Regions from separate parts of the Thermanaeromonas sp. C210 genome, predicted to be linked through region 1. Evidence: riboswitches for the same ligand, from Rfam matches in the RefSeq annotation. Region 1 holds a riboswitch; the other holds the start of a gene.
The links. A riboswitch is a leader RNA that binds a small molecule or an ion and turns the genes downstream of it on or off. The one in region 1 is predicted to bind thiamine pyrophosphate.

Region 1 (5,919 bases):
AAGAGGCTGGCCAGCTCACCGAGGCGGTGCGCAGGCGCCCCTACAGCGTGGTGCTCTTTGACGAGGTGGAAAAGGCCCATCCGGAGGTGTTCAATGTCCTCCTCCAGGTACTGGAGGACGGGCGCCTGACGGACGGCAAGGGCCGTACAGTGGACTTCCGCAACACGGTCATCATTATGACCTCCAATGTGGGCGCCTCCACCATCAAACGCGAGAGCATGGGCTTCAAAGGCAGTGCCGTTCAGGTGGCGGCCGACTCCTATGAGGAAATGAAAAAGCGCATCATGGAGGAGCTGCGCCGGACCTTCCGGCCGGAGTTCTTGAACCGCATTGATGAGATCATCGTGTTCCACGCCCTGGGGCGGGAAGATATTAAGAGAATCGTCGATCTCATGCTGGGAGAGCTTAACCGGCGCCTGAAGGACAGCGGCCTGGAGGTAGAGGTGACGGACGAGGTCAAAGAAATTCTGGTCAAGGAAGGTTTCGATGAGGCCTATGGCGCCCGGCCTTTGCGGCGGGCCATCCAGACCCTGATAGAAGATCCCCTCTCCGATGAAATGCTGCAAGGGAAATTTGCGCCGGGTGACAAAGTGGTGGCGACGGCCGAAGAAGGCAGGATTGTGTTAAAAAAGTCCGGGTCCTAGTACAAGGGGGCCGGCTGCGCCGGGAGCCACCGGGGGGCAAAATTTAGTACGAGCCGGGTGGAGATACCCGGCTTTTTGTTATAATAGGACAAGAAGGTTTGACCCAATAGGGACGGGTGATTCTAACCCATGAAGGTTTTGGGTATAGCGGCCAGCCCCCGGCGCCTGGGCAATAGCGAGCTCCTGCTGGATCTTGCCCTGGAGGGGGCAAGGGAAGGCGGAGCGGATACCCATAAAATAGTTCTGGCCGGACTCGGGATAAATCCCTGCAGGGGATGTGAAGCCTGCCGCAGGGGAAAATGCGTACAGCGGGACGATATGGACCTGCTTTATCCTAAGCTGGAAGCCGCCGATGCGGTTATCCTGGCGTCGCCCATCTATTTTTACGGCCTGACGGCCCAGGCGAAGGCCATGGTGGACCGCTGCCAGGTTTTCTGGAACCGTTCCCGGCAGGAACTCATCGAAGTAGACAGATCTCCCAGACGGGGGGTCCTTATCGCCGTGGGGGCCACCAGGGGGGCTAAACTGTTTGAAGGCGCGGTTTTGACCGCCAAGTATTTCTTCAAGGCCCTGGACATGAGCTACTGGCGGGACCTCTTGGTGAGGGGAGCAGACGAGTGGGGCGCCGTCCGCCGCCGCCCAGAAGTTCTGGCGGAGGCTCGCAACCTCGGGAAGGATTTGGTCCTTACTCATTATCATTCCTGACCTGGCTGTGGAAAAGTTCGGTGAGCGTTTGTTCGGGTTCTCGTACTCTTACCCGGCTGGTGACCTCTGTGACACCCCGGGCTTTGGCAGCCGCCCGTCTGGCGGCCTCAATTTCATCCGGATCTCTGACGTTGCCCTGGAGGATGACCGTACCCTTGACGCTCTCGGCACCTATGTGGCGCCGGTTTACTCGGGGATCGGCGGCCAGTTCTTGGGCTACCTCCAATTCCACTTCTTTATCGGTGATAGGGCCGTCGGTGCTGACGGATATGGCGTTGTCGACCCTTTTAATGCCCGGCAGGCCGGAGGCCAGTTCTTCTGCCCTTTGTTTTTCAATTAACGTATCCACTGTTCCCTGCAGGCGGGCTTCCCCCTCCACCACATCCGCGTTTAGAGCGTAGCCGCGCAGGTCCTTATCGCTCTCGAGGAGCTCTTGGAGCTTTTTCTTGAGTTGCGCGTCTTCTTGGCGGGCCATGTCCATCCCTTCCCCTTAGACGAATATACTCGGGTATTATTTTGCCTCCTCCGGCCCCTTTTTAGCACGAGGGGGCAGGAAAATCTTTTTCGGCGGCGAATAATACCACTACCGCAGAGTTGTATACCAGCTACCCCGGGGGTGCCCGCAAGGGCTGAGAAGTGCTGCGGCACTAACCCTTGGAACCTGATTCTGGGTAATACCAGCGGAGGGAAGTGGGGCAATAGGAACTGATCAAGAGGCCACCTGTTTCCCGGGGTGGTTTTTTTGTACGCAGGGGCCAAAATAAAAAGGAGGCGTGGTATACCAAATGACCCAATTAGAAGCTGCCCGGCAGGGAAAGATAACTCCCCAGATGGAGCGCGTAGCTGCTAAAGAAGGCGTGGACGTCGAAGTGATACGGCAGCGGGTGGCGGAAGGCACTGTGGTAATTCCTGCCAACCTCCACCATACCAACCTGGATCCCTGCGGCATCGGCCAAGGTTTGAGAACAAAAGTTAACGCCAATATCGGCACTTCTACGGCTTTTCCGGATATAGCGGAAGAGCTGCGGAAACTGGAGGCTGCCCTGGAAGCGGGGGCCGACGCGGTGATGGATTTGAGCACCGGCGGGGACATCAATGCCTGTCGTCGTCAGGTGCTGGCCCGCTCCCCGGCGGCGGTAGGCACCGTGCCCATTTACCAGGTTACGGTAGAAGCGCAGAAGCGTCACGGAAGTATGGTGGGCTTTACGGCCGATGAATTGTTTGACGTGATTGAAGCTCAAGCTGCGGATGGCGTGGATTTTATTACCGTGCACTGCGGCGTCACCCTGGAAGTGGTTGAGCGCTTGCGCCGGGAAGGGCGGGTGGCGGACATCGTAAGCCGGGGGGGTTCCTTCCTGGTGGGCTGGATGCTCCATCACGGGGAGGAAAACCCCCTTTACGTCCAGTTTGACCGGCTCCTGGACATTGCCCGGCGGTACGATGTGACCTTGAGCTTGGGCGACGGCCTGCGGCCCGGCTGCCTGGCCGATGCCACGGACCGGGCCCAGATCCAGGAACTGCTTGTCCTGGGCGAATTGGTGGACCGCGCGCGGGCCGCGGGGGTGCAGGCTATGGTAGAGGGACCCGGCCATGTACCGCTGAACCAGGTTGAAGCCAACATCTTGTTGCAGAAGCGCCTCTGCCGTGGAGCCCCCTTCTACGTTCTGGGGCCGATTGTAACCGACGTGGCCCCGGGTTATGATCATATCACCGCCGCCATAGGAGGAGCCATAGCAGCGGCCGCCGGGGCGGATTTCATTTGTTACGTCACCCCTTCCGAGCACTTAGGGCTTCCCACGGTAGAGGACGTGCGGGAAGGTGTTATAGCCGCCCGCATAGCCGGCCATGCCGCCGACCTGGTCAAGGGGGTCCCGGGGGCCTGGGAATGGGACCGGGCTATGGCCAGGGCCCGCAAGGCCCTGGACTGGGAAAAACAGATAGAGCTGGCTTTAGATCCTGTGAAGGCCCGGCGTTATCGGTCCGGGCGTAACGAAGCAGAGGCCGAGGCTTGCTCTATGTGCGGCGACTTTTGTGCCATGCGCATAGTAGGGGAATACCTGGGCAAGACTATGGAGAAGTGTTAGGGGAAGGCTTTGGGCCGGCCGGCGGCGGGCCACTTTAGGTCCCGGCCGCCGAACAGGCCAGCAGTACTTGGTCGGCTCCCGCCATGCCCACACGGGCCAGGCTGGCCACATTGTCCAGGGTTTGGTCTACGGTTTCGGCAATGAGGCCTGAAGGAGAGGCCGTCAGGCCCTGGAGGGTGAGGAGGGCGGTTTTCAAACCCGTTTCCACTCCTACCATAACCTTCAGGCTGCACGAGGGCTTGGCACCGTCGCAGATTATACCGCTTAAACTGCCGGCCAAGTTGCACAAAGTGCGCGTCACCGGGGTAGAATCGCTCCCCAAGAGCCAGAGGCTGGCGGCGGCGATTCCCCAGCTCCCTGCAAAGGCGCTCCCGCATACCCGGGAAAGGCGTCCCAGTTTGTTTTTGGCCCACAGGGTTACGGCGGCAGAAAGGGCCAGGGCCTGGAGCCCTCGGCCCTGCCCAGCCCTGAGCCCCTTGGCCACCAGCCATACGGGCAGCAGGCTGGTGATGCCCTGGTTTCCGCTACCCCCCAGGGTGGCCACCGGTAGGGGCACACCGGACATGCGGGCGTCTACGGCCGCGCAGGCCACGGCTTGGGCGGCCAGGCACACGCCTGCCCAGTTAAAATCGTGGCGGCCGGCGGTTGCAATTTGGCGGGCGATATGCAGGAGGCCCCGGCCTGTACCCAGGCCGCTGCCCTTACGCAAGCCGTGCCGGGCGATGGCCAGATTGGTCTTCGCTGCTTCCTGCAGGAAGGTTAACTTGCCGGGGTCCAGTTGGCTGGCCAGGTGGAAAAGTTCGGTAAAGGTAGTGTTTTCCCAGATACTTTTCGGGGGCTCTGGCCAATTAACGGGCTTAAGGTTATGATGGTTAAGACAGGGGCCTTCTAGGGCTACCAGATTGGTATGATGGTGGCGAATACAGGCCCGGGCCCTATGTACGTTATTCCTAACCTGGGCTTCGATATATAAGTCCTGGAGGGAAGAATCAAAGAAGGCCCTCGCGCGGCCGCTGCGGAACAACTCTTCGGCCTTCACAGCGTCGCGGGGGTCCAGGTCGGCAAAAAGGAGGAGTTCCTTTTGGGGGCTTAAGAAGGCTCCCAAAGCAGCGCTCATGGCCGGGCCTTTTAAAGAAGTATAGGGTAAGCCCACGGCAAGGGCATTGCGGTAGGTTTGGGGATCCAAGACTACTTTGATTTCATGGGGTGGGGCGCCCAGGGCGGCGGTGGCGTAGGCCACGGCTAGGGCGATGGCCGCCGGTTCGGTGCACCCGATGGCCAACTTTATTTCCTTCCGCAGTTCTTCCAGTAATAATTCCCCGCCCATCATATGTTACTCATCCTTTTCTTCAAAAATTAACTGTAACTTAATTATAACACGATAAATGATATAATGTCCATAATTAATCGGTCGTCAGGCTGGTGAAGTTCGAGTGGCAAGGGTGCGGCTCAAGAGAAATGAAGAAATGCGGGTTAAAGACGGTCACCCCTGGGTTTACAGGACGGAGATAGAGGAGATTTATGGCTCTTTTGAACCGGGCGATATAGTGGAAGTAGAGGATAACCGCGGCAGATTCTTAGGCCGGGGATACATAAACCCGGTCTCCATGATCACGGTTCGCCTGCTGACTTATCAACGCGACGAAGAAGTTGATGAAAGCTTCTGGCGGCGGCGCCTGTTGGCTGCCTGGAATTACCGCCAGCAGGTCCTTAAGGGGGCCGATACGGATTCTTACCGGGTGGTATTCGGCGAGGCAGATTTCCTGCCCGGTTTGATTGTAGATAAGTTCGGCCCTTATCTTGTGTTTCAGACCCTGGCCCTGGGGATCGACCGTTTCCGGGAAACGCTGGTTGAGCTCTTGGACGACATAATTAAGCCTGACGGGATTTATGAGCGCAACGATGCGGCGGTGCGGGAACTAGAGGGTCTGGAACTGCGCACCGGCTTCCTCAAGGGCCGTTTTGACCCCCTGGTGACCATTCGGGAAAACGGGATTAAGCTGTACGTGGATATGGCTCGGGGCCAGAAGACGGGCTATTTTCTCGACCAGCGGGAAAACAGGGCGGCCATAAGACCCCTCGTCGGAGGAGCACGCGTGTTAGACTGCTTCTGCCATACCGGAAGTTTCAGCCTTCACGCAGCCAGTTTTGGCGCGCGGGAAGTGCTGGGCCTGGATATTTCGGAAGAAGCCGTGGCTATGGCGCGGCGCAACGCCGCCCTAAACGGTTACGAGGGCATCTGCTCGTTTGAGGTGGCCAATGTATTCGATGCCTTAAGGGAAATGGACCGGTCCGGCGAGAGATATGATGTGGTTATTTTGGACCCGCCCGCCTTTGTCAAAAGCCGAAAAGCTTTAGAAGGAGCCGTCCGGGGCTATAAAGAAATCAACTTGAGGGCCATGAAGCTTTTGTCTCCCGGTGGATTCCTGGTGACCTGTTCTTGTTCTTACTATATGCCGGAGGACCTTTTCTGGGGGGTCGTTTTC
Region 2 (5,919 bases), 240 kb from region 1:
TCTGGAGGAGTACCAGCTCAAAAGGTTGGTGGTCATGCTAGATCCCTATAACGACGGAGAAGGGGGTCGTGGAGCCGGTTACCACATTATCCAGTCCCAGGTAGCCATCGGCTCTGGCGGCCTCTGGGGCAAAGGGCTACACCAGGGTTCCCAGGTCCAGCTCAATTTTCTACCTGAGCACCACACCGACTTTATCTTTTCGGTGGTAGGAGAAGAACTCGGGTTCTTTCGCACCCTGGGGGTGCTAGCCCTGTATTTCCTGCTCCTTTACCGGATGATCCGCATCGCCAACCAGGCCAAGGACTTTTTCGGTGCCCTCCTGGTTACCGGGGTTTGCTGCATGTTTACCTTTCATGTGCTGGTCAATGTGGGCATGACCATAGGCATCATGCCGGTGACCGGCATTCCTCTCCCCCTTTTCAGCTACGGCGGCAGTTCTATGCTGACCAACTTGTTGGCCCTGGGTATAGTGATCAACGTAAATTTGCGCAGGCAAAAAATTCTTTTTTAGAACCGCGACCTATTGACAAGCAGAAAGCCCATGTATTAATATAATATTTGGCTGTTAGCACTTACCTCAGGTGAGTGCTAACAAAATTTGTACGCTGAAGGGAGGATAACTTCTATGCTCCGGCCTCTTGGCGATCGGGTGGTAATCAAGGTAGTTTCGACCGAGGAAAAGACCCAAGGAGGCATTGTTCTGCCGGACACCGCTAAGGAGAAGCCCCAGGAAGGGGAAGTGGTGGCAGTAGGTCCGGGCCGGATCTTGGACAACGGTACGCGGGTGGCGCCTGAAGTTAAGGTGGGTGACCGGGTGGTCTTTGCCAAGTACAGCGGAACTGAGGTCAAAGTGGACGGGCAGGAATACCTGATCATCCGCGATAGCGATATTCTGGCCGTGAAAGAATAAATTCAGCGGGCGATATGACACCTTAAAAGGAGGTTGGGACACACTATGGCCGCTAAACAATTAGCCTTTGACGTAGAAGCGCGGCGAGCCCTGGAACGGGGTGTCAATACTGTGGCCCAGGCCGTCAAGGTTACGTTGGGCCCCAAGGGTCGCAACGTCGTCCTGGAACGCAAGTTCGGTTCGCCGGTTATAACGAAAGACGGCGTAACGGTGGCCAAGGAAATCGAATTGAAGGACCCCATGGAGAACATGGGCGCCCAGCTCTGCCGGGAAGTGGCTTCCAAGACCAATGACGTAGCCGGCGACGGCACCACGACGGCGACGGTCCTGGCCCAGTCCATTATGCTGGAGGGCCTCAAGAACGTCACGGCGGGGGCCAATCCCATTTTCATTAAGAGGGGCATCGACCGGGCCGTGGACGCCGTGGTGGAAGAGATTAAGAAGATGAGCATTGCGGTGGAGTCCAGGGAAAGCATTGCCCACGTGGCCTCCATTGCTGCCAATGATACGGGCATCGGCGAGCTCATTGCCGAAGCTATGGAGAAGGTGGGCAAGGACGGCGTGATAACCGTCGAAGAGTCCAAGGGCACCACCACCACCGTAGACGTAGTTGAAGGTATGGAGTTCGACCGCGGATACATCTCCCCCTACTTTGTAACTAATGCCGAGGCCATGGAAGTGGAGCTGGAAGAGCCCTATATACTTATCCACGAAAAGAAAATCTCGGCCATTAACGACCTGCTCCCCCTGCTGGAGAAGGTCGTCCGGACGGGCAAACCCCTTTTGATCATTGCGGAAGATGTAGAAGGCGAAGCCCTGGCCACCCTGGTGGTCAATAAGCTGCGGGGCACTTTGTCTTGCGCTGCGGTGAAGGCTCCGGGCTTCGGTGACCGGCGCAAGGCCATGCTGGAGGATATTGCCATCCTCACCGGTGGCACCTTCATTTCCGAAGATCTCGGCGTTAAGCTGGAAAACGTGGAGCTCCAAATGCTGGGCCGGGCCAAGAAAGTCAAGATCGCTAAGGAAAAGTGCACCATCGTGGAAGGCTACGGCAGCAAGGACGCTGTAGCCGGCCGGGTGGCCCAGATCAAGAAGCAGATCGAAGAGACGGATTCCGACTATGACCGTGAGAAGCTTCAAGAGCGCTTGGCCAAATTGGCCGGCGGCGTAGCGGTTATCAAGGTCGGGGCGGCTACGGAAACCGAGCTTAAGGAGAAGAAGCACCGCGTGGAGGATGCCCTGGCGGCTACGCGGGCGGCCGTGGAGGAAGGCATTGTGCCGGGCGGCGGAGCGACCCTCATCCACTGCATCCAGGTGCTGGATAAGATCGAGGCCGACGGCGACGAGGCAGTGGGCGTAAGGATTGTTAAGAGGGCTCTCGAGGAGCCGTTGCGGCAGATTTGCGCCAATGCCGGTCTGGAAGGCTCGGTAATTGTGGAGCGCGTCAGGAGCGAAAAGCCGCCCATCGGCTTCGACGTGGTAACCGAGCAGTATGTGGACATGATTAAGGCCGGTATCGTGGATCCTGCTAAGGTTACCCGCAGTGCCCTGCAGAATGCGGCCAGCATCGCCTCCATGCTGCTGACCACCGAGGCTCTCGTGGCCGAAATTCCCAAGGAAGAGAAGAACCAGCCCATGCCGCCCAACATGGATTACTAAAAACTGCCGGGCAATAAAAGGATACCCTCGCGAGGAGGGTATCCTTTTTTACTTTTTTACGCCCCCCACGGGGGCGGAGGACGGGACAGGAAGGGTGTATAGAAATTGAAAAGGAGAGGGAAAAGCACGAAAAGGGCGGAAAGAGGGCCTGTATGGGGCAAGAAACGGCCGCTGGAGCTGGCGACGGGATTTGCCGGGCCGGGCTAGGAGAGTTAAAATAAATTCTAATATAATAGTGTATTTGACAACGGGGAGCTCCTGTTAGGGGCTGAGAAAGGGCTAGTGAGCACCTGACCCGCTGAACCTGTTCAGGATAATGCCTGCGGAGGGAAAAGAAAGCCGGTGATTTAAGGGTGTACTTTCCTTGCGGAGGTGCACCCTTTTTATCTTTATGGCGGACGGCAGGGAAGCCGTGCTTCGTATCCGTTCCTTGCATGGCCGGCTGCGGGAAAACGACCAAGCCCTCGCAGGGGATAGAAGTCGGCCTGGAAGGGGGTGATGACGGGTGGCCTGGCTATATGTAATAAGCAACCAACAGCTTACCCGGTATCCCCTGGAGGTTATGGCGGCTAAACTGGAAGGAGTAGACTTTTTCCAATTACGGGAAAAGAACCTTCCTGCAAGCGAGCTCTACCGGCTGGCCTGCAAGCTGCGAAGGGCGTTGCCGGCGAACACCAGGCTTCTAATCAACGACCGGGTGGATATAGCCATGGCGGCAGGGCTGGACGGCGTACATTTGGGGCAGCGCTCTCTTCCGGTGGAAGCGGCCAGGAGGCTACTGGGGCCCAACGCCCTCATCGGGGTATCCGTACACAACCGGGGAGAAGCTTTGACGGCTGCCCGGAGTGGCGCCGACTACCTGCTCTTCGGCCATGTATTTGCCACCGATTCCAAGAAGGGTTTGCCGCCCCGGGGGTTAGAGGCCCTGGGGGAAGTTGCAGGGGAGATTGGTATACCAGTGTTGGCCCTGGGCGGGGTTACCGTGGAGAGGGTGGAGGCCTGCCTGGCGGCGGGGGCCAGCGGAGTGGCCGTCATGTCGGCCGTTATGGCTGCTACTGATCCTGCAGCGGCGGTCAGGGAGTTCCGCCGGGCCTTGGACGGGGATAGAGGAGGGACGTGAGCTCGGGGAGGATAAGCCGAAAAGAAAAGGAGGGTTGCAAGAAAGATGCAGATTATGGTGAATGGTGAGAAAAGGGAGGTCCACCCGGGCACGACCGTGGCCGGGCTGCTCCGGCAACTGGGTATCGACTATCGTTATATGGCCCTGGAGCGCAATCGGGCCATCGTACCCAAGCAGGAGTACGAGAAGGTGGTGTTGCAGGAAGGGGATGAGATCGAGATCGTCCGTTTTGTAGGAGGCGGTTAATATGTCCCCCCTTTCAGGCAGACCAGGGGGAAAAGGTTAAATAGCTTTGAGGAGGTTTAAGAGATGACGGATAAATTAGTAATTGCCGGCAGGGAATTCAATTCCCGTCTAATGGTAGGTACCGGTAAGTATTCCAGTATGGAAGTTATGCAGAAGGCTATAGAGGCCTCAGGAGCTGAAATTGTTACCGTAGCGGTGAGGCGCCTAAACCTGGGCAGCAATGAGCCTTCCATTTTGGATTATCTGGATTTAAAGAAGATCACTCTACTGCCTAATACCGCCGGGGCCTATACGGTGGATGAAGCGGTACGGCTGGCCAGGCTGGCCCGGGAAGCCGGTCTTTCGGATATGATCAAGCTGGAAGTTATAGGGGATGAAGAAACCCTACTTCCTGATCCGGTAGCCACCATTGAGGCCACCCGCATACTGGTGCAGGAAGGGTTCATTGTGCTGCCCTACACTACCCAGGACCCGGTGGTGGCTCGGCGCCTGGTGGAAGCCGGGGCCGCCACGGTCATGCCCCTCGGGTCGCCCATCGGTTCTGGCCAGGGGCTGCCTAACTTCGAACATATTAAACTCATCATCGATCGGGTAAACGTACCCGTAATAGTGGACGCGGGCATCGGCGCTCCCTCAGACGCGGCCCTGGCCATGGAGATCGGCGCCGATGCCTGCCTTATCAATACGGCCATTGCCCAGGCCCGAGACCCCGTCCTCATGGCCGAAGCCATGAAGCAGGCGGTGGAGGCCGGCCGCAAAGGGTTCCTGGCCGGTCGCATACCCAAGAGGCCTTATGCCAGCCCCAGCAGCCCCACGGAGGGCATGATAGGCCGGCCCAAAGCCTGAAGGGGAGATGGAATTGGCTACCATAAAACCAGAGGCGAACTGGGACCCTACCTCTATCGTAAATCCCCACGATTTAGAGCAGTTGGTGGAGAGCCCGCCGCCCTCTTCGGCGGCCCTGGAGGATATCTTGCGCAAAGCCAGAAACTTGAGGGGACTAACCCTCGAAGAGGCGGCCTCCCTTCTCAACTTGAGGGACGAACACCTCCTAACCCAGGTCTATGCTGCGGCAGGAGAGGTCAAGGAGAAAGTATACGGGCGGCGCATCGTTTTGTTTGCCCCCCTCTATATCAGCAACCGCTGTAGCAATAATTGCCTCTACTGCGGCTTCCGGCGGGATAATCGCCAGCTTAAACGCAGGGCCTTGACCCCGGAGGAGATAGGACGTGAAGCGAAGGCCCTGGCCGAGAAAGGCTTTAAGCGCGTACTACTGGTATCCGGTGAGGGCCGGGAGGGGAGGGACGTAGACTATCTGGTGGAGGCCATTAAGGCGGTTTACCGCTATTCCCCCTTGAGAATAGTCCATATTAATGTGGCTCCCCAGACGGTGGCCAATTTCCGCCGGCTAAAGGAAGCGGGGGCGGGGGTATACCAGTGTTTTCAGGAAACCTACCACCCACCCACTTATATAGCCATGCATCCAAGTGGTGTCAAAGCAGATTACGGATGGCGCCTGACGTGCATGCACCGCGCCATGCAGGCAGGCTTCGGTGATGTAGGCATCGGCCCTCTGCTCGGGCTTTATGATTACCGTTTCGAGGTCCTAGCCACCCTGAGCCATGCCGCAGCCCTGGAGAGGGAATTCGGAGCTGGCCCCCACACCGTTTCCGTACCCCGGCTGCGGCCGGCCCTGGGAGCAGTTCTGACCGGGGTACCCTATCCCTTGAGCGACGTCGATTTTCGCAAAGTGGTGGCCGTTTATCGTCTAGCCCTGCCCTACGTGGGAATAGTGCTCTCCACCCGGGAGCGACCGGAGCTCCGGGATGAACTGATTAATATAGGGGTTTCCCAGATGTCGGCAGGGTCCTGTGTAAGTCCCGGTGGCTATGCCCGGGCGGGGGAACCGGCAGCTCAATTCGAGGTAGACGACCACCGCCCCTTGGAGGACATTTTGCAGGTCATCTTGGACGGCGGGCGACTG

Region 2: it holds a riboswitch for thiamine pyrophosphate, as region 1 does, so the genes downstream of both, thiE (thiamine phosphate synthase) here and thiC (phosphomethylpyrimidine synthase ThiC) in region 1, are expected to answer to the same signal.

What each region holds. Positions count from the first base shown of each region.
Region 1 covers NZ_BLWF01000002.1:332,324-338,242, reverse strand. The annotation lists gene TAMC210_RS05745 (ATP-dependent Clp protease ATP-binding subunit) at 1-644, shown strand, start outside; gene TAMC210_RS05740 (flavodoxin family protein) at 774-1,349, shown strand; gene TAMC210_RS05735 (BON domain-containing protein) at 1,330-1,824, opposite strand; TPP riboswitch at 1,952-2,055, shown strand; gene thiC (phosphomethylpyrimidine synthase ThiC) at 2,135-3,433, shown strand; gene TAMC210_RS05725 (L-serine ammonia-lyase, iron-sulfur-dependent, subunit alpha) at 3,468-4,763, opposite strand; gene TAMC210_RS05720 (class I SAM-dependent rRNA methyltransferase) at 4,867-5,919, shown strand, end outside.
Region 2 covers NZ_BLWF01000002.1:95,460-101,378, reverse strand. The annotation lists gene rodA (rod shape-determining protein RodA) at 1-511, shown strand, start outside; gene groES (co-chaperone GroES) at 626-910, shown strand; gene groL (chaperonin GroEL) at 956-2,569, shown strand; TPP riboswitch at 2,808-2,918, shown strand; gene thiE (thiamine phosphate synthase) at 3,075-3,689, shown strand; gene thiS (sulfur carrier protein ThiS) at 3,735-3,935, shown strand; gene TAMC210_RS04575 (thiazole synthase) at 3,999-4,781, shown strand; gene hydG ([FeFe] hydrogenase H-cluster radical SAM maturase HydG) at 4,795-5,919, shown strand, end outside.